DNA from 3 places in the Agaribacterium sp. ZY112 genome. Region 2 is predicted to be linked to each of the others. Evidence: predicted binding sites of a transcription regulator. Region 2 holds the regulator's gene; each other region holds the start of a gene.
The links. Region 2 encodes PhoB, which activates phosphate uptake and scavenging genes when phosphate is short. Its sites were predicted from a motif close to TGTCATAAANNTGTAACA; they were not measured.
Positions count from the first base shown of each region.

Region 1: ppk1 (polyphosphate kinase 1) is a predicted target of PhoB. The motif match lies at 2,439-2,456, and genes of this name have one in related genera.
Region 3: AB1S55_RS16930 (substrate-binding domain-containing protein) is a predicted target of PhoB. The motif match lies at 1,282-1,299, and genes of this name have one in related genera.

Region 1 is NZ_CP166840.1:831,456-837,472, forward strand. It holds gene AB1S55_RS03580 (response regulator) at 1-1,661, shown strand, start outside; gene AB1S55_RS03585 (TVP38/TMEM64 family protein) at 1,673-2,359, opposite strand; gene ppk1 (polyphosphate kinase 1) at 2,503-4,590, shown strand; gene trxA (thioredoxin TrxA) at 4,683-5,009, shown strand; gene rho (transcription termination factor Rho) at 5,449-6,017, shown strand, end outside.
Region 2 is NZ_CP166840.1:1,029,125-1,035,141, reverse strand. It holds gene AB1S55_RS04550 (HDOD domain-containing protein) at 1-36, shown strand, start outside; gene AB1S55_RS04545 (dicarboxylate/amino acid:cation symporter) at 115-1,413, opposite strand; gene AB1S55_RS04540 (HU family DNA-binding protein) at 1,432-1,731, opposite strand; gene ubiA (4-hydroxybenzoate octaprenyltransferase) at 1,859-2,722, shown strand; gene phoB (phosphate regulon transcriptional regulator PhoB) at 2,855-3,562, shown strand; gene phoR (phosphate regulon sensor histidine kinase PhoR) at 3,593-4,906, shown strand; gene AB1S55_RS04520 (VOC family protein) at 4,917-5,273, opposite strand; gene AB1S55_RS04515 (hypothetical protein) at 5,442-6,017, shown strand, end outside.
Region 3 is NZ_CP166840.1:3,888,283-3,894,299, forward strand. It holds gene AB1S55_RS16920 (hypothetical protein) at 1-347, shown strand, start outside; gene AB1S55_RS16925 (class I SAM-dependent methyltransferase) at 358-1,140, opposite strand; gene AB1S55_RS16930 (substrate-binding domain-containing protein) at 1,348-2,778, shown strand; gene AB1S55_RS16935 (leucine-rich repeat domain-containing protein) at 2,828-3,265, shown strand; gene AB1S55_RS16940 (PilZ domain-containing protein) at 3,341-3,610, opposite strand; gene AB1S55_RS16945 (MBL fold metallo-hydrolase) at 4,150-5,010, opposite strand; gene bamC (outer membrane protein assembly factor BamC) at 4,937-6,017, opposite strand, start outside.

The DNA.
Region 1 (6,017 bases), 200 kb from region 2:
TGCGCCATCAACTGGCTCAAGATTTAGACCAGCGCCGCGCAATGGAACTGGCCCTTATCGCCGAAAAAGAAGAAAAGCTAGAAACCCGCAAACTGATCGAAAGCGCCACCGCAAGTGACCGTGCTAAATCTCAATTTATCGCCACCATGAGCCACGAAATTCGTACCCCCATGAACGGTGTCATGGGCATGGTGGAGATGTTAAGGGGCACCAAGCTAGACGAAGAACAACAACATTATGTTGAAGTGGTCAGCCGCAGCGGCGAAGCGCTCATGACCATCATCAACGACATTCTTGATTATTCCAAAATCGAAGCAGGCAAGCTAAGCCTTGAGCATATCGAATTCGACTTATTTGAACTGATCAACGACTGTATCCAGCTCTTCTCTGGCACAGCTCAAGGTCGCAACCTGGCCTTAATGGCAAACATTGCTCCCGACACGCCTCGTCGCGCCATTGGGGACCCAACTCGACTTCGCCAAGTACTGGTTAATTTGATAGGGAATGCCTTCAAGTTCACCGAAAGTGGCAGTGTTTTTATAGAAGTATCGCCTCTTACGGGCTCTGAAAACGGCAAGCAACTGCTGCACTTTTCGGTTAATGACAGCGGCATAGGTATAGACCTAGCCGTACAAGAAAGTATTTTTGATGCTTTCAACCAAGCTGATAGCAGCACAACCCGCCGCTTTGGTGGCACCGGCTTAGGCCTTGCCATTTGCCAGCAGTTGGTCGAGCTAATGGGTGGCCATATTGGCCTGCACAGTGAGCCCGACCAAGGCTCTACCTTTTGGTTTACCACCCACTGTGAGCCTGTTGAAGTAGAGAGTGATGAAGCGCCAAGCTGCAGCTTGGCTCTGTCTAACAAACGCCTTTTATACGTCCACCCAACCGACTTTATGGACGAAGCGCTGCGCCAACATGCTGCCCAACACAACTTACGTGTACTTATTTATCGCGATGTGGATACAGCCTTAAGCGAACTGCGCAATCCAAATAGCCAGATCGACTTTATCTTGATGTCACAAAATCTGGAAGACTGTAACGGCCTGCAGATCGCACAAAAAATACGTGAACTCGACGCTTATTTTGAAACCCCCATCATTATGCTCACTAACGAGCAAACCTCATCGTTTTCACTTGATGAGTTAATGCCAATATCCTCTCTATTGCGCAGACCACTACTGGTTTCACGCATTATTGAAGTGTGCTTGGCAGAGTCCAGTGGCATTAGCTTGAATCAGTTAATGCCGACCTCGATGCAAAATGAGCCAAAGAAAGTCGAGCTCAATGTACTCGTGGCCGAAGACAACATTGTTAATCGCATGGTCATTGAGGGTTTATTGGAAAAGCTCGATATCAAACCTGATTTCAGCGAAGACGGCGTTAAAGTTGTAGAGCGTTATTGCAGCCTAGAGAAAAAATACGATCTTATCTTTATGGACTGTGAAATGCCGCAGATGGATGGTTTTGAAGCGACCTTAAAAATTCGCCAATGGGAAAGCGACAGAGGCAGCCCCCACATTCCTATCATTGCATTAACCGCCCATGTAGAAGCAGAGCACCGCCAACGCGTACACGATGTGGGTATGAACTACTACGTCGCCAAACCAGTCACACTAGACAAGATCTCAGAAGCCTTAAACACCGTAGGACTCTCTTAAGCCCCTGTTAATTAAGGTGCGCTAACGCGAGATCGAAAAAGCTCAAGCAGCTTTTTAAGTAGTAACGGTAATACTAACAAAGCCGCAAAAGCGAAAATCAAAGACGGAGTGAATACCGACGCCAAACTGGCCTCTTTTATACTGCCCACCGTTGCCCCCAGATTCACATACACAGCAATGACCGGCAACATGCCAATTTGGCTAACAACATAAAACTGCCACGCAGGCATGCGGCTTAAACCAAAAACAGGGTTAATCACAAAAAAAGGCACCAGAGGAATTAAGCGCAAGGTAAATAAATAATAGGCGCCATCTTTTTCAATACGCTCATCCATGTTTTTCATAAAGCGATGAAAGCGTTTTTCTACCCACGCCTGCAATAAAAATCGAGCGAGTAACATGCTGCAAAGGGCACCAATACTGGCCGCAAAACTAACCACCAAAGTACCTATATTTAAACCAAACAAAACCCCACCACTAATGGTTAAGGCTCCCATGCCAGGCATATTAAAAGTAGCCACCACAATAAACAGCACAACAAACAAAACCAGTGCTGCGTAAAAGTTTTGCTCCACCAAAGACTGTAAAGCTGGCAAGGAAAAGTTGGCACCAAACTGGCTAAACAAGAAAAAAACCAAGACTGCGGCCAAGATAAGTAGTAAAACAGAAGCCAGTGTTTGTAAATTTAAGTATTTCATTTGTGCAGCATGCCCAGCTTTAGCGCAGCTTTCAAACAACACAGACGAAAAAGCAAATAAAAGTGTTAAAGCGCTAGGCTGTCATACAGTAGTCACAAAAACGTCATAAACTAAAAAGATACCCTGCTGTAATTGAGGTAATAATGAGCCCCATTGATCCAAGCGAAGGCCCCGGCCTCGATAATGCCGACTACTACTTAAACCGTGAACTCAGCCATCTGGGCTTCAACCAACGAGTACTAGCTCAAGCTGTAGACCCATCTCACCCGCTACTAGAACGACTTAAGTTTTTACTTATCTTTAGCTCTAACCTCGATGAATTTTTTGAAATTCGTGTTGCCGGTTTATTACAAAGCATTACCTTTGAACGCGAAGCCAAAGGTTTAGACGGGGCCCACCCCAAAGAAACCCTGCGCGAAATAAGCCGAATATGCCATGACACTGTTGAAGAACAATATCGAATTTTAAACGACGTGCTCACCCCAGAGCTTGAAGCCGAAGGCATTTGTTTTTTACGTCGAGATCAGTGGAACAAAGAACAGTCAGAATGGGTGAGCGATTTTGTCGCACGCGAAGTATTGCCGATTATCAGCCCTATCGGCTTAGACCCTGCGCACCCGTTTCCGCGCTTAGTGAATAAAAGCATGAACTTTATTGTCGAACTCGACGGCAATGACGCTTTTGGTCGTGATCTTAATTACGCGATTATTCCTGCGCCTCGCTCCTTACCGCGTATTATTCAATTGCCCCCCGAACTTAGTGACGGCCAATATAAGTTTATTTTCTTATCTTCGATGATCCACGAACACGCTGATAAGCTATTTAGTGGTATGGATGTCTTAGGCTGTTATCAGTTCCGCGTCACCCGCAACGCCGACCTCGATGTAGATATGGAAGGCATAGCCGACCTCGCTCGCGCCTTACGCGGTGAATTGCACTCACGCCGCTTTGGTCGCGCCGTGCGTTTAGAAGTCGCGGATAATTGCCCAGAAGAACTTGTTGACTACCTACTAAAAGAAACCGGCTTAAGTGAAGACGAACTCTACAAAGTACACGGCCCTGTCAATTTAAAACGCTTGTTTGCCGTGCCGGGCTTAGTCAATAGACCCGACCTGCTCTACCCTCCATTTACCCCCAAAATGCCCAAAGGCCTGAGCCGTAAAGACAACATCTTTGATGCCCTTATCAAAAAAGATTATTTGCTCTTACACCCCTATGAGAGCTTTACCCCAGTGGTTGAGTTCTTGCGCCAAGCCGCCAAAGACCCCAACGTAATCGCCATTAAACAAACGCTTTATCGCAGTGGTGACAAAAGCGCGATTGTGGGAGCCTTGGTTGATGCAGCCCGGGCAGGTAAAGAAGTCACAGCAGTAGTAGAGTTACGCGCACGCTTTGATGAAGAAGAGAATTTAGAACTAGCCTCACGCCTGCAAGAAGCCGGTGCCGTAGTTGTGTATGGCGTTGTGGGTTATAAAACCCACGCCAAGATGATGCTTATCGTGCGCCGGGAAGGGAACAATATTCAGCGTTATGTTCACTTAGGCACAGGTAATTACCACAGCGGCAATGCGCGACTTTATACCGATTACAGTTTATTAAGCGCCGACAATGAGATGGGTGATGACGTTCACCGCATGTTCCAGCTACTTACCTCTATGGGCAAAAACGAAAAACTCAACAAAGTACTGCACGCACCATTCACCCTGCGTCGCCAGCTACTAAAAATGATCGATGGCGAAATAAAAGCCCAGCAAGAAGGTAAGCAAGGCCGCATCATCCTTAAATGTAACGGCCTCACTGAAGGCAAAATCATTCAAGCCTTAATGCGCGCCTCACAAGCCGGAGTGCAAATAGACCTAGTTATTCGCGGCATGTGCTGTTTGCGCCCAGGCATACCCGGTGTATCTGAAAACATTCGTGTGCACAGCATTCTCGGTCGTTTTCTTGAACACACCCGCGCCTATTATTTTGCCAACCATAAACCCCATGTCTATTGCGCCAGCGCCGATTTAATGGAGCGCAACCTTAATCACCGCGTAGAAACCTGCTTTCCTATCCAGCAGCCCGCTCTTGCCGAACGTATACTCAAAGAGCTGCAATACTACTGTGAAGACGGACATCAACGCTGGGAACTCGGCGCAGATGGCCTATATCAACAGGCTTCCGAAGAAGAAGGCTTAAGCGCACAACAGCATTTATTGGCCGAATTAGCAGGGGTTCAGAACAGCTAATATCACATGAAATGTAGAGAAGTGTTGTCAGAGGTCATAGCTCACCTTATCATTAGCGCCTTTCTTGATCCCAAACAACCCGGAGAAAACTTATGAGCGATGCCATCGTGCACACTAGCGACGCTAGCTTCGAAGACGACGTACTGAAGGCAGAGACCCCGGTTTTGATCGACTTTTGGGCGGCTTGGTGCGGACCATGTAAAATGATTGCACCCGTTCTTGACGAGCTTGCTGGCGAATACGGCGACAAAATCAAGATCTGTAAAATGGACGTTGATGCCAACAAAGAAACCCCAGCGAAGTTCAACATCCGTGGTATTCCTACCCTGATGATCTTCAAAGGCGGTAACGCTGAAGGCACAAAAGTAGGCGCTTTATCTAAAGCCCAACTTAAAGAGTTTATCGACAGCGCGCTATAAACTTGGCCTTGGTGCGTGCTAAGTCACGCACCAGAGCTTGCAAGCTCTGCAAAGTTCGTTATACTCCTAAAGACTGTCGTTCGCACAGCTTTAAACACATTTCCCCTATTTCAGTATAAAGATCCAAAGCCCTTGGCAGTTTCGGGCAAGCAAGTACCATTGGTTTCACACAAGGGAAACGTTTCAGCAGCCTATTTATGCTTTTTGGCTGGTGTCGCAATGTGAACTAAAACAGCTCCTTGCATACTAACCTCCATAGATTCCGCTGCGCGGATGATCTTTCACTAAGACAAACTGATAGATACCTACCTTGAGTACAGACACTAACAAACCTGAACAGCTCAGCCTCGACAAAGGCTTTCAAAAAAAGAAGCCTCAGCATCGTCCTCGCCCTAAAGCGAAACCCCAGCAACCACGAGGGGAAGTCAGTGCTGAACTAATGAACCTAAACCTCACCGACCTTAAAACCAAGCCGATTGAAGATCTAATCGATCTTGCCAAAAAACTAGGCATGGATAATCTCGCACGCTCGCGTAAGCAGGATGTTATTTTTAACATTCTCAAGAAACACGCTCGCAGCGGTGAAGACATTTACGGCGACGGTGTATTAGAGATACTACAAGACGGCTTTGGATTCTTGCGCTCCGCAGACTCAAGCTACCTTGCCGGCCCAGACGACATTTACGTCAGCCCTAGCCAAATCCGACGCTTTAACCTGCGTACCGGTGATTACATTCAAGGCAAAATTCGCCCGCCTAAAGAAGGTGAGCGTTATTTCGCCCTACTTAAAGTTGATCAGATCAACTTTGATAAGCCTGAGAACTCACGCAATAAGATTCTTTTTGAAAACTTAACGCCGCTGTTCCCAGATGACCGTCTACCTCTTGAATCAGGTAACGGCTCTTCAGAAGATTTAACCGGCCGTATCATCGATTTAATCAGCCCCATCGGTAAAGGCCAGCGCGCCTTGATCGTAGCACCACCTAAGGCTGGTAAAACCATCATGAT
Region 2 (6,017 bases):
GACCTTGATGCCATTGCCGAGAAAATGCGAGGCTAAAAAACTAAGACTAATAACATTGAAACCACTAAAAAGGGCGATCAAAGATCGCCCTTTTTAGTGCAGCTAGAGCCTGGCTTACTTCTGCGCCAAGACTTGTGTCTCACCTTCGGATTTCGCCACAACCACTGCACAACACGAATCACTCCAAACATTCACAGCGGTTCGCATCATATCTAGGATGCGATCGGTCAGCAGCAACAAGCCTATACCTTCAGCAGGTAAGCCAATCGCCGCTAAGATAATAGTGATCGCAACCAAGCTGGCGGCTGGGATACCGGCAACGCCAATGGAAGTTAACAAGGCCACAAAGACGATGGTGAACTGGGTCACAAAACTTAATTCCAGACCATAGGCCTGAGCAATAAACATGGCAGCGACACATTCATATAAAGCGGTGCCATCCATATTGATGGTCGCCCCGAGTGGCAAGACAAAACCTGCAGTCTTATTACTGACTTTGGCATTTTGCTCTACGCACTTCATGGTTAGAGGCAAAGTGCCAGACGACGAGGCGGTAGAAAAAGCCGTTAGTAGGGCAGGGGCCATCGCTTGATAGTGGCGCCAAGGGTTAACTTTCGCTACATACTTTAAAACCAGTGGCATAGTTATAAAAGTATGGGCAAGCAATGCTGCAAAAACCGTCAACATAAACAACAGCATCGGCTTAATACCAGCAAAACCGGTGGCCATCACCACTTTACCTATAAGCCCCAAGACCCCTAAAGGCGCGAACTTCATAATAAACATAGTGATCAGCATCATGGTTTCGAAGACGCCTTGCCAAAAATTCTCGAGCACACTGCGCTTTTCTTTGGCAACTTGCATCATAAAATAGCCAAAGAGCACACCAAAGGTAATCAACCCCAACATCTGACCTGCCGCTGCAGCGCCAATAATATTCGGCGGCAACATACGCAAGAAAATAGCAGCTAAGTCTGAACTGCCCCTGCCTTCAACCATGGCCAATTTCGCCTGCACAGCACTGTCATCACTAAGCGCCAGTAAGTCACGGGCAGGCTCGCCATCAATAATGCCTGGAGCCAATAGGTTTACAAAAAACAGGCCCACCATAATAGCCGCAAAGCTCGATAGCAGATAAAACGCTAAGGTCTTGCCGCCAATTCGCCCCAAATCTCGCCGCCCAGCGATGCCGCTTACCGCACAGATCATGGAAGCAAGCACTAAGGGTACAACCACCATTTTTAAGCCATTTAGAAACATATCACCTAAAAAGGCAAAGCTTTCGTAGATGTTTAAGCCTAAAAAAACCGTCGTTTTATCAAAACTAAAACCCAGTAGACCCGACAGTAATTTCAAGACGATAGGCAACGCCATCGCCACCAGAATTTGTTGATAAAGAGGAAGTCTCAACACCTGTTTTCCTTATTAAATCTACTTATTATGTGGGGGATTAAGTGCATCTTTTAAGGCTTGGGCCGGACGAAAGCGCACCTGCTTAGAAGCAGCAATAGTCAGAGCCTCTCCCGTTTGAGGATGACGCCCCTGTCGCTCAGCACGCAAATAAGCCTCAAAAGTACCCAGCCTGGGTAAACTAATACGTTGCCCTTTGGCTAGCGCTAAGCTCAGCTGTTCAACTAAACAATCAAGTACCAGCTCCGCCTCAGCAGGTTTCAAAGACGCACTTGCCACAATTGAATGAAGCAAGGCTTTCTGCGACGTCTTCTGCAACATAGATGCTTCCTTGAAATGCCGTAATAGAGCCAACATTAGAGCACAGCCTCGCATGAGCGTAAAATCGGCCTTTCTTCACTATAGACTCCTGCGCTATGCTCGCCGTAAGCAAGCACTGATTTGAACTATGACTCTCAATAAGAAAAAAATACGCGCCTATATTGCCCTCACCCGTCTCGACAAACCCATTGGTATTTACTTAGTTCTATGGCCGACGTTATGGGCACTTTGGCTCGCTGCCGACGGCCTACCTAGCTGGCCTAACTTGTTTATATTTATTGCCGGTGTGCTGCTAATGCGTTCAGCAGGTTGCGCAATTAACGACTTTGCAGACCGCAAAGTGGATGGACACGTCAAACGCACCCAACAACGCCCGCTAGTTAAAGGTACGCTAAGCAGTAAAGAGGCGCTGAGTCTTTTTGCAATACTATGCAGCCTAGCTTTTATACTTGTGTTATTTACGAATCAACTGACTATTCTATTAAGTTTCGGGGCTGTCGCTCTGGCTTCGCTCTACCCCTTTATGAAGCGCCACACGCATATGCCACAAGTCGTGCTTGGAGCCGCTTTTGCTTGGGCCGTGCCCATGGCCTTTAGTGCTGAAACTGGCTCGCTCAACCTGCCCAGTTGGCTACTTTTTACAGCCGTGATTCTGTGGACCGTTGCTTATGACACATTTTATGCCATGGTTGATCGTAAAGATGACTTAAGGATAGGGGTTAAAAGTACCGCCATCTTGTTTGGTGAGGCTGATAAAGTCATAACCATGACCCTGCAAGCCTTAATGATTTTTGCACTTATTTTAGTTGGCCAACGTTTTGAGTTGGGTATTTATTACAAGCTCAGTTTAGTTGTTGCAACAGGGCTTTTTATCTACCAGCAGTGGTTAATACGAGATAGAGAAGCTAAAGCCTGCTTTAAAGCCTTCTTAAACAATCACTATGTTGGTATGGCGATATTTTTTGGTATTGCCTTAGATTTGGCACTTTAAATGGCTTAATTGCGGATTTATTACACTTAAATTGCAAACAACCCTAAACTTGTCATAAAAGCGTAACCAAATCTTTATTAAATCTGTCACACGGAAATAGAGCCAAAGACAAGTAGAGTTGTAGCGCAAATGATGAACCAAAAAACCATTTTGATCGTTGATGACGAAGCCCCTATTCGGGACATGCTACGCGTAGCCCTCGAAATGGCCGAATACCATGTTATTGAGGCAGAAGACGCCAAACAAGCACATGCCATCATTGTTGATGCTCAACCCGACCTTGTTCTACTTGATTGGATGATGCCCGGCACCAGTGGTATCGAACTTGCCCGTCGCCTCAAACGAGATGACCTCACCCAGCAAGTTCCTATCATCATGCTTACGGCAAAAGGTGAAGAAGATAACAAAATCCAAGGCCTTGAGGTGGGTGCCGACGACTACATCACCAAGCCTTTTTCACCACGTGAATTGGTAGCACGCTTAAAAGCCGTATTGCGCCGCACTCAGGCCGTAAAACCTAGCGAGCCGATTCATGTTGATGGCTTATGCTTAGACCCAATCAGCCACCGAGTCACCATTAACAATAAAGCAGTACAAATTGGGCCTACCGAGTATCGTTTATTAGAGTTCTTCCTTACCCATCAAGAGCGTGTTTACAGCCGTAGCCAACTACTCGATCACGTCTGGGGTTCCAATGTTTATGTTGAAGAGCGTACCGTCGATGTTCATATTCGACGCCTGCGTAAAGCCTTAACGCTTGAAGATCACGACCGTTACATTCAAACTGTGCGCGGCGCGGGTTACCGCTTCTCTAACAACGTCAGTGTGGCTACAGAATAAAGCCAGCACGACACTCATAAGATATTCTTTATGCGCAAGGGTTTAGCCACCGAGATCCGGTGGTTTGCTGTCTATTTCTGCTCGATTGTTTTTGTTGGCTTATCGTTTGATATTGGCCGCGAAGCCGCAATTTTTGCACTCGCTACTTACCTTATCTGGATTTTACGGAATCTAGGCCAACTGGAAGATTGGATCGCTTTAGCCCGTATTGGCAAAGTGAAAAAGAACAACTTCTTTGGTATTTGGGGTGAAATGGCTGACGACATCAAATTGATGGCCCAGCGACACGACAAAGAAAAGAGCCGCCTGCAAACCGTCGTTAGCCGTGTTCAGCAAATGACCTCGGCTTTAAGCGATGCCGTAATACTCGTTGATCAACGCGCCAATATTGAATGGTGGAACGATGCTGCCGGCCCCATGCTCGGTCTGCAGAAGATAGACTTGGGTCAGCGTGTTACCAATATTATGCGCGAGCCTCTGTTCCAGAACTATTTTGATACCGAAGACTTTAGCGAACCTCTTGAAATAGAAAACTACAAAAACGAAGAACAACAACTGCTCTTCCAAGTTCACCCCTTTGGTGCTGGTGAATGCCTTATTGTCGTTCGCGATGTCACACGTGTTGCCAAACTTGAGCAAATGCGCCGCGACTTTGTCGCCAATGTAAGCCATGAATTACGCACACCACTAACGGTCATTCGCGGTTATGTAGAAACCTTGATAGACATGCCCAATATTCAGCCAACACTGCAAAAGGCATTGCAGCAGATGCACGAGCAAGGCATGCGTATGACCTCTTTGGTGAATGATCTAATCACACTCACCAAGCTCGAAACGGATGACCGCACAGGCCAGAACAGCAGTGTTAACCTGCACAAGCTATGCGGACTTATCATCAACGACGCTCGAGCCATCGACCAGTGTGGTCACACTCTTGTCAACGAAGTCGCCGAATCTATCTATATTCGCGGTAGTGAAAAAGAACTGCGCAGCGCGATTAGTAACCTTGTGTTTAACGCCGTCAAATACGCTGCCGGAGATACAGAACAGGGTCGTAACATCCGCATTTGGACTCAAACACATGGCCCTATGTTTGACTTACATATTAGTGATGACGGTGTTGGCATAGACCCCAAACATATACCGCGCCTAACCGAACGTTTTTACCGTATCGATGGTGGCCGCGCGAGCTCTGCCGGTGGCACAGGCCTTGGGCTAGCCATTGTTAAGCATGTATTAATTCGTCACGATGCCATATTACGTGTGACCAGCCGACCGGGCAGCGGCTCCACCTTCACTTGCGCCTTCCCAGCAGAGCGCATTCAAAAAGACATTAAAGGCTAAGTTGTAGAACTTAGCCTTCGCGCTGCCACATAGCTAACTCATTACCACTGGGCTCGATAAAGTGAAAACGACGCCCGCCTGGAAAAGAAAAGATCTCTTGGCTTATCTGCCCCCCGCACTCAAGCACCTGCTTATAGCTCTGCTCAAGATCCTCAGAATAGAGCACTAACAACGTAGCTCCTTGCTCCGCTCTAGACCTAAGTTCAGAGCGGTAGAAGCCACCACTTAAGACGCCATCATTAAAGTCTATATAGTCAGGGCCGTACGACTGAAACTGCCAAGCCAATAAACGCTCAAAAAATATTTGTGTCGCCTCTAAATCACAGGCAGGAAACTCCAAATAGTCGATTTTGTGGTGCTTACTCATAATCACTGTCCTATTGATTCACTTTTTATGTCGCTCAACTATATGCTTGGTTGCGCTAAAAAACAGCTACACACGCCATCCAGTATTAGGCCTATAAACTCTGCAACTAGCAAAGCTATGCAAGCTTTCAGCTCTTGGCTAAAGTTAAAGCAAGCAGATGGAATGCCTATGACCATGTTAAACCTGCACGTTATAAGTAACGAGCAGAGCACCAGTGACAGCAAACTCAATAAGCATCAAAGCTATCGCTGCCTAATAGAAGGGCAGGAGCGCTTCCTGCTTGAACACTATCGCCGCCTTAATGTGATGCAAGAGAGTGAAATTATTGACTTGGAAGACTCTCATAACAGTTTGCACATAGTCCAGCATCACAAAGCTGGGCGAGAGCTGGTTGAAATAAATTCACTCAGTGAGCATACTAGCTGGCAACTCAGAGACACTCAGCTAATTGATACAGAAGGTCACTGTATCGCCGTATATCGACACACTGGGAAGCAATTTAGCAACTTACTTTTTAATATTAGCCAACTTGAAGCACTCGATACCATTGTTACCGATGCACACCTTCAACGAGTATTGCTTGCTATGTTCAAAGCTCCCCCACAGCCACAAGATCCTCTCAATAAAGTAGTTAGTCTTTTTAAGCACAAAGAACAACTCAACGAGTGTTTGCGGATTAAGTTACTTGGCTGGAATCAGAGCTATAGCTTAGCGCTAGCCCTAGTGCTCATTCACCTAAGTAGA
Region 3 (6,017 bases), 1.4 Mb from region 2:
CGCCTTTCTCTGAATGGGCTAGGCGCGACATCCTCTACTATGGTGCACGAGGAGCGGCCCTTGGCGCGGGGCTTGCCTCATTAATTCTGTTATCAGGCTTTCTATTTACCATCAGCAACCCAATAAGCTGGCTAGTCATCAGCTTTCTTGCACTAGGCATTATGGGCTTTTGCACTTGGGAAGGCAGTTTATTAGGGGTAACAAGACTTAATCACAAGCTCGATGACTACAAAGATGCCTTAGCCCGAGGTCAGCATCTACTCGTTGTTGATGTCGATACAGAGCAACAAGAAAAGGTAGCTCGTTACGCAATCGATAGCCATGCCCCACTCAAGGCAGTGAATTAACTATCAGAGCCTATTTGTTACTCGGCAGTGCTTTATTGACATAAATATCATAACGAGTCGATTTCCCGTCTAACTGGTAAGTCGGCTTAGTGTCTGCTAAAAAAGGAGCTCCCTTCGGGCGCTTTACCACCACTCGGTATCGAGCGACGGCCAATGCCGGTACCAATAAATCATCAGCATCGCTGTCTGCACCAATCACTGAGTGAAATACACGCATATTCTTTTTAACCTGAGCTGACTTTTTACGCTCGGGAAACATTGGGTCAAGATAGACAATATCCACAGCCTCGGCCTTAGGTAAATAATCCAAGGCACTTTCTCTTAACAAGCTCATACGTTCAATCACAGGCGCCAGCTCCTCATCACCGGCAGCGGCAGCTCGCTCTAAGGCATTTTCAAGTAAAGCGTAAGCAACCGCTGTCCGCTCCAACATAAGTACTTGTGCACCCAAGCTTGCCAAGACAAAAGCATCACCGCCTTGGCCTGCGGTTGCATCTAAGATCGAGGGTTTATAAGCCGCACTAATCCCACAGGCCTTAGCAATGGCCTGACTTTTACCACCACCATATAAACGTCGATGAGCCGCCGCTCCGCCAACAAAATCCAACATTAAATTAAGACGTTTTTTCCCCTCAAGCCAAGTCAGGCTCAATTCAGTCTCATTCAACTCTAATACGGTCTGATCACTTGGTTCTTCATTTAAAACATTCAGTTCAAGTTTTAACGCAAGTTGCTCAAGCTCTAACTGCTGCTCTGGGTTTTGACTGTATAAAAAAACCGCATTCTCACTCATTTAAAAAACGACACCACTTCATATTAATTACAAGCATTTAGAAAAGTCATAAGCTCAACAAAAAGACATTAATACTTATAAACTGGCAACAACCATGCATTACGCTCAAAAATAAATCAGCCAGCGATTAAAAGCACAACCTGTAACATTTTTGTAACATTTAATAATTAGCTTGGCTGGCAACCAAAACGCACCAGATTGAGATCGATGTTTAAGTTGTCACGATACCTTAGCCCTACCCTAGTTTACCTTTGTTTTATTACAGTTGTTAACGCCTCTGAAACCATGCCCATAGAAGATTACGAAAGTAATGTGCTGATTCGTATACACGGATCTAATACTGTTGGAGCACGCTTAGTACCAAGCTGGGCCAAAGATTATCTAGCTGCACTGGGTATGGATAACATCCAACAACGTGAGCTCGATACAAAAAACGAATACGCCGTAGAGGGCAACTTTAAGGGGCAAAATTACGCTATTCATATTGCCGCTCATGGCTCAAGTACTGGCTTTAAGAGTTTAATGAGCCAACAAGCCGATATCGCCATGTCGTCACGACAAATCAAAGATAAGGAAGTCAAAGCACTTGAAAACGTAGGCGACATGCGCAGTTTTTCTTCTGAAAATGTTGTAGCCATTGATGGGCTCGCTGTGATTATCCATCCAAGCAATAATGTAAATACACTATCCATCAAACAAATTGCTGAACTGTTCTCAGGAAACATTACAAACTGGGCACAACTAGGTGGCCCTAATCAAGAGGTCAGCCTCTACGCCCGAGACAAGAATTCAGGTACTTGGGATACATTTAAGAGCCTAGTACTTAAAAAAACAGGCTTAAAACTATCAAGTGAGGCTCGCCGTTTTGAAAGCAATGACGAACTGAGTGATTTAGTTGCCATGGATACTGGTGGTATTGGTTTTGTTGGCTTAGCTTCCGTTCGTAATGCCAAAGCTCTTGCTGTATCAGACTCTGGTAGCGCAGCTCTCACCCCTGCGCACCTACAAGTCGCTACCGAAGACTACCCTTTATCACGACGCCTTTATCTCTATTTCCCTGAGAAGCCACTTAACCCCCGGGCTCGTGATTTTATTGAATTTACCCAACAACAAAACAGTCAGTTACGTGTTGATGACATAGGTTTTGTTAGCCTGAACCCGCTCATTAGTATGGATAAAGAACAACAGGGGCCCCAAGTATATCGAGACTTGGCCGAACTAGGTGATCGCCTATCCATTAACTTCCGCTTTGACTCTGGCAGCGCCAAACTGGATAACCGAGCCAAGCGTGATATCCAGCGTCTTGTTGAGTTTATACAAAAACCTGAAAATAAAGATAAAAGTATCCAGTTAGTCGGCTTTGGTGATATGAAACAAACTCAAGAGCGCGCAGTCTTACTGTCAAAGTTACGAGCGAATACCATTAAAAGTGCACTGCATAAAAAAGGGGTTAGCTCACTGGCAGTAGCAGGCTTTGGGGCGGTGAAACCGGTAGCCTCTCAAGAGGCACAAGGCCGAACCAAGAATCAACGTGTTGAAGTATGGTTACTCGATAAGTCAAACCTAGAAGCAGCCGCTGAACTTAAGAAAAACACAAACCATATCGAACTCAGCGATTCTCGTATCGCCTATTTCTGATAAAGCCAAGCTCGTTTAGAATACACCCACTTCTAAGCGAGCTTAAACCATGCCTCACGCCCCTTTTCACCACATTAAATACTTAGCCGCAGCCTTCATCTTAAGCGCTTGCTCAAACTATGAATGGTCTGTAAATGACAATGTCGTCTACAGCCCTGCCCCACTATTTAATGACTTTGATAAACGTGATGCCGCACTCAGCACTTGTTTAAAAGACAGCATTAAGGAGTTTGAGGTTCGCAAAGCCGAAGAGCTAGACAGCCTGTTCTGCCCTTCAGGAAAGATTCAACACATTCAAGCCTTATCTGTATTTACCAACATTGAGAAACTTGGTTTAGCGAATAACCACATTAGCGATGCCAGCCCGTTATCAGAGCTAAGCAAGTTGCGCTTTGTTGACCTAAGAGGCAATAGCGAGCTGGCCTGTGAGACCGTAAGCACGCTTACGCAAATAGAGCAGCTGTATCTACCCGAGCACTGCAATTAAACGCTAGCAAGCGAAAGCTTAAAGCCGTTAAGGTCATTGATCTGAGTATAGCGGCAAGCAAACGCCCCCAACCTTTTAGCGCGGAAGAAACATAAGACCAAGCGTATTTTTAGTCGCATGCATTACACGCATCGCCACAGGCTCATTATTAATAGAGCCCACTGCCTTGGTAAATCTAACCTCAACCTCTGTGCCTATAGGGGGCATCGGTGCGCTTTCAACAAACACTCTTGCGCCACCGTCACTGATATCGGTCGTTGACCCAAATATAAAGCCAAAGCTTGGGTGACGTAATTCGACCCGAATATTTGAACTTAGACGTTCGAACTTTCTTCTATCGTGCACATTAGGCTCCTTAGGTGCGTGGCACTCTAAGTATAGGCAGGCTTAAGCCTTGTGCTAAAAAGCATATTCAAGACCGCTTCAAGCCAAGATAAAAAGCGCTACTGAACAAGGGCTAAACAAGCTGCTCAGTAAACAACATAGATGATTAATCTCGAGGCAGATTGTTTACAATCCCGACACTTACCAACACCATAAGTTATGCACACCTTCTGTGGATAAGTATGTGAAAAAGGTATAGACAGATGGCTGTGTTCCGCATGGTTACACCCCTTTGGTTAAACTGTTGCGATTTTATACAAATAGATTTTACTCTTTAAAATCAACAACTTACAAAAAACAAGCATTAACATTTAACAAAACGGTCATATAGCGATCAACTTTAGTGCGCTGCAAATGCAGATGTGGAAAAGGCTCTCGAGTCAAGCCCTAATTACGCACCAAGTCCTTGCAATAACAAGCAGAAAAAATAGCATTAAGGATTTACAGAAGATGGGAAAAGAGGTAACAGCCATGACGATACAGGCTGCTTCACGAAGGACTTAAGGCGCAGTACGAAGCTCCAACCATGGCACGCCTTCATCTTGGCAGGCGTAACGAACCGAAGGCAGCTCTGCGACCTCTGCGGCCACAGCCTCTTTAACACAATCAAGGTGGTTGTTCTTACGACTAATATGACCAATAACAAGGTGCTGCAACTGGCTTAAATCTGTTTCCCGCAATAGCTGAGCACACTGCTGGTTGTTTAAATGCCCCCAAGGTGCGCGAACACGCTCCTGTAGAGAAGGCGGATACGGGCCATAAGCGAGCATACGTAAATCGTGATTAGCCTCTAGCAACAAGCCATGTAAAGCATCATAAGCTTTATAGACAGCGGGCGTCAGAGAGCCAAGATCGGTAAGCACCCCCAAACGTAAAGACTGGTATGTCATCACGTACTGCAAAGGCTCACGCGCATCGTGGGCCACGGTGACAGGTAAAACCTCTAAGCCATCAATATCGACCCGCTCGTCAGCTTGAATACGGTGCAAAACCGGTAAACGACCAAAGTCCATTGCCGCTTCAGTGCCCGCACTCATATAAACAGGGATATTTAACTTGCGAGCAAGGGGGGCGACCCCTTTGCTGTGATCGCCGTGCTCATGAGTAACAAAGATAGCTTTTAGTTTCGCGCTATCGAAGCCGAGCCTAGCCATTCTAGCCAGAGCTTCTTTGGCGCTAAAGCCACAATCAATTAAGATTGCAGTATCTTGCCAGGCAACCAGCGTAGCGTTACCACTACTGCCACTACCTAAAGAAGCAAAACGTAAAGAAGCCTCAGCCAAAACGTTAAATGAGGTTTTTGCGCAGTAGGCGCAACAAAGGTTTGCTTTGGTTTTGATCAACCTTGCGACCGCGCTCATCACGTAAGACAACGTGAATCTCATCGCCCACTTGGCGCATCAAGAGCAAATAGCCTTTGTTGGCTTTTTTGAGGGCATCGGCATAAGCAACACCGTCAACATCGGCAAAGGTCATACGTACATCTTGAGCACCACTGAGGTGCTGAGTAAGCTCGTCTAAATCGTAACGGCTCTTAGTCGGTAACTTGTCATTAATACCCAAGGTCATCATGGTTTTAAACCAACCAATCTCTTTCTCTTGGTCGACGTAATAACCGGTATAAATCAAGCGACGCTTTTTATCCTGATCCCAACGCACAAAGCCGCCTTTGTTTGTTGCATGTGTCAGTGATGCCCATGCTCGAGTTGGCGACAGGCGCAAAGCCATGGTCGGTTCCGGCTGATTTTTTAAGAAATACGCCTTAACTTCACCACCAACGTTTTGCCCTAGTAGTGAGGCGCTGGCAGTATCAATGGTCTTACCAAGATGCTTAGCTAACTCACGCAGCATCCATTCTTCGCGCTCTGGGTCAGAGCTTTTTTCAGGCCAATATGAGGGGTCAGGCAACTCCGAGCCCATCGGAATTTGATACTGAAGAATATGAATTTCAGTTGTTTCTGGGTGTATACCTTTTTCTAGGGAAATGCGGAAGCGCATCATCTGATCCGCCTCATCTTTGTATTGCAACCAGTCTGTTTCGATTAAACCCGCACGAGCATTACTGGCAACCACTTTGGCATCGGCGCTGTTTAAGAAGTTTTGCGTTCGTGGCCAAACCTGCGAGGTCGGCGCACTGATATAAATCCAGCGCTCATCTTCAAGCTTCTGCATCTTAATACCAAAGGCCAACTCATCTGTGTTGACAGTATAAGGACGAGGCACTTGAAACTCTTCGACTTCGTAACGATCACCAAATTCATCGGTGACATCAACATCAGGAATCGGATACAAAGGTGCAATCGCTGGCGCCTGCATGCCTTCCGGCACAACCATTTCTTTAGTTACGTCGGTGCTTAAATAATCTTTA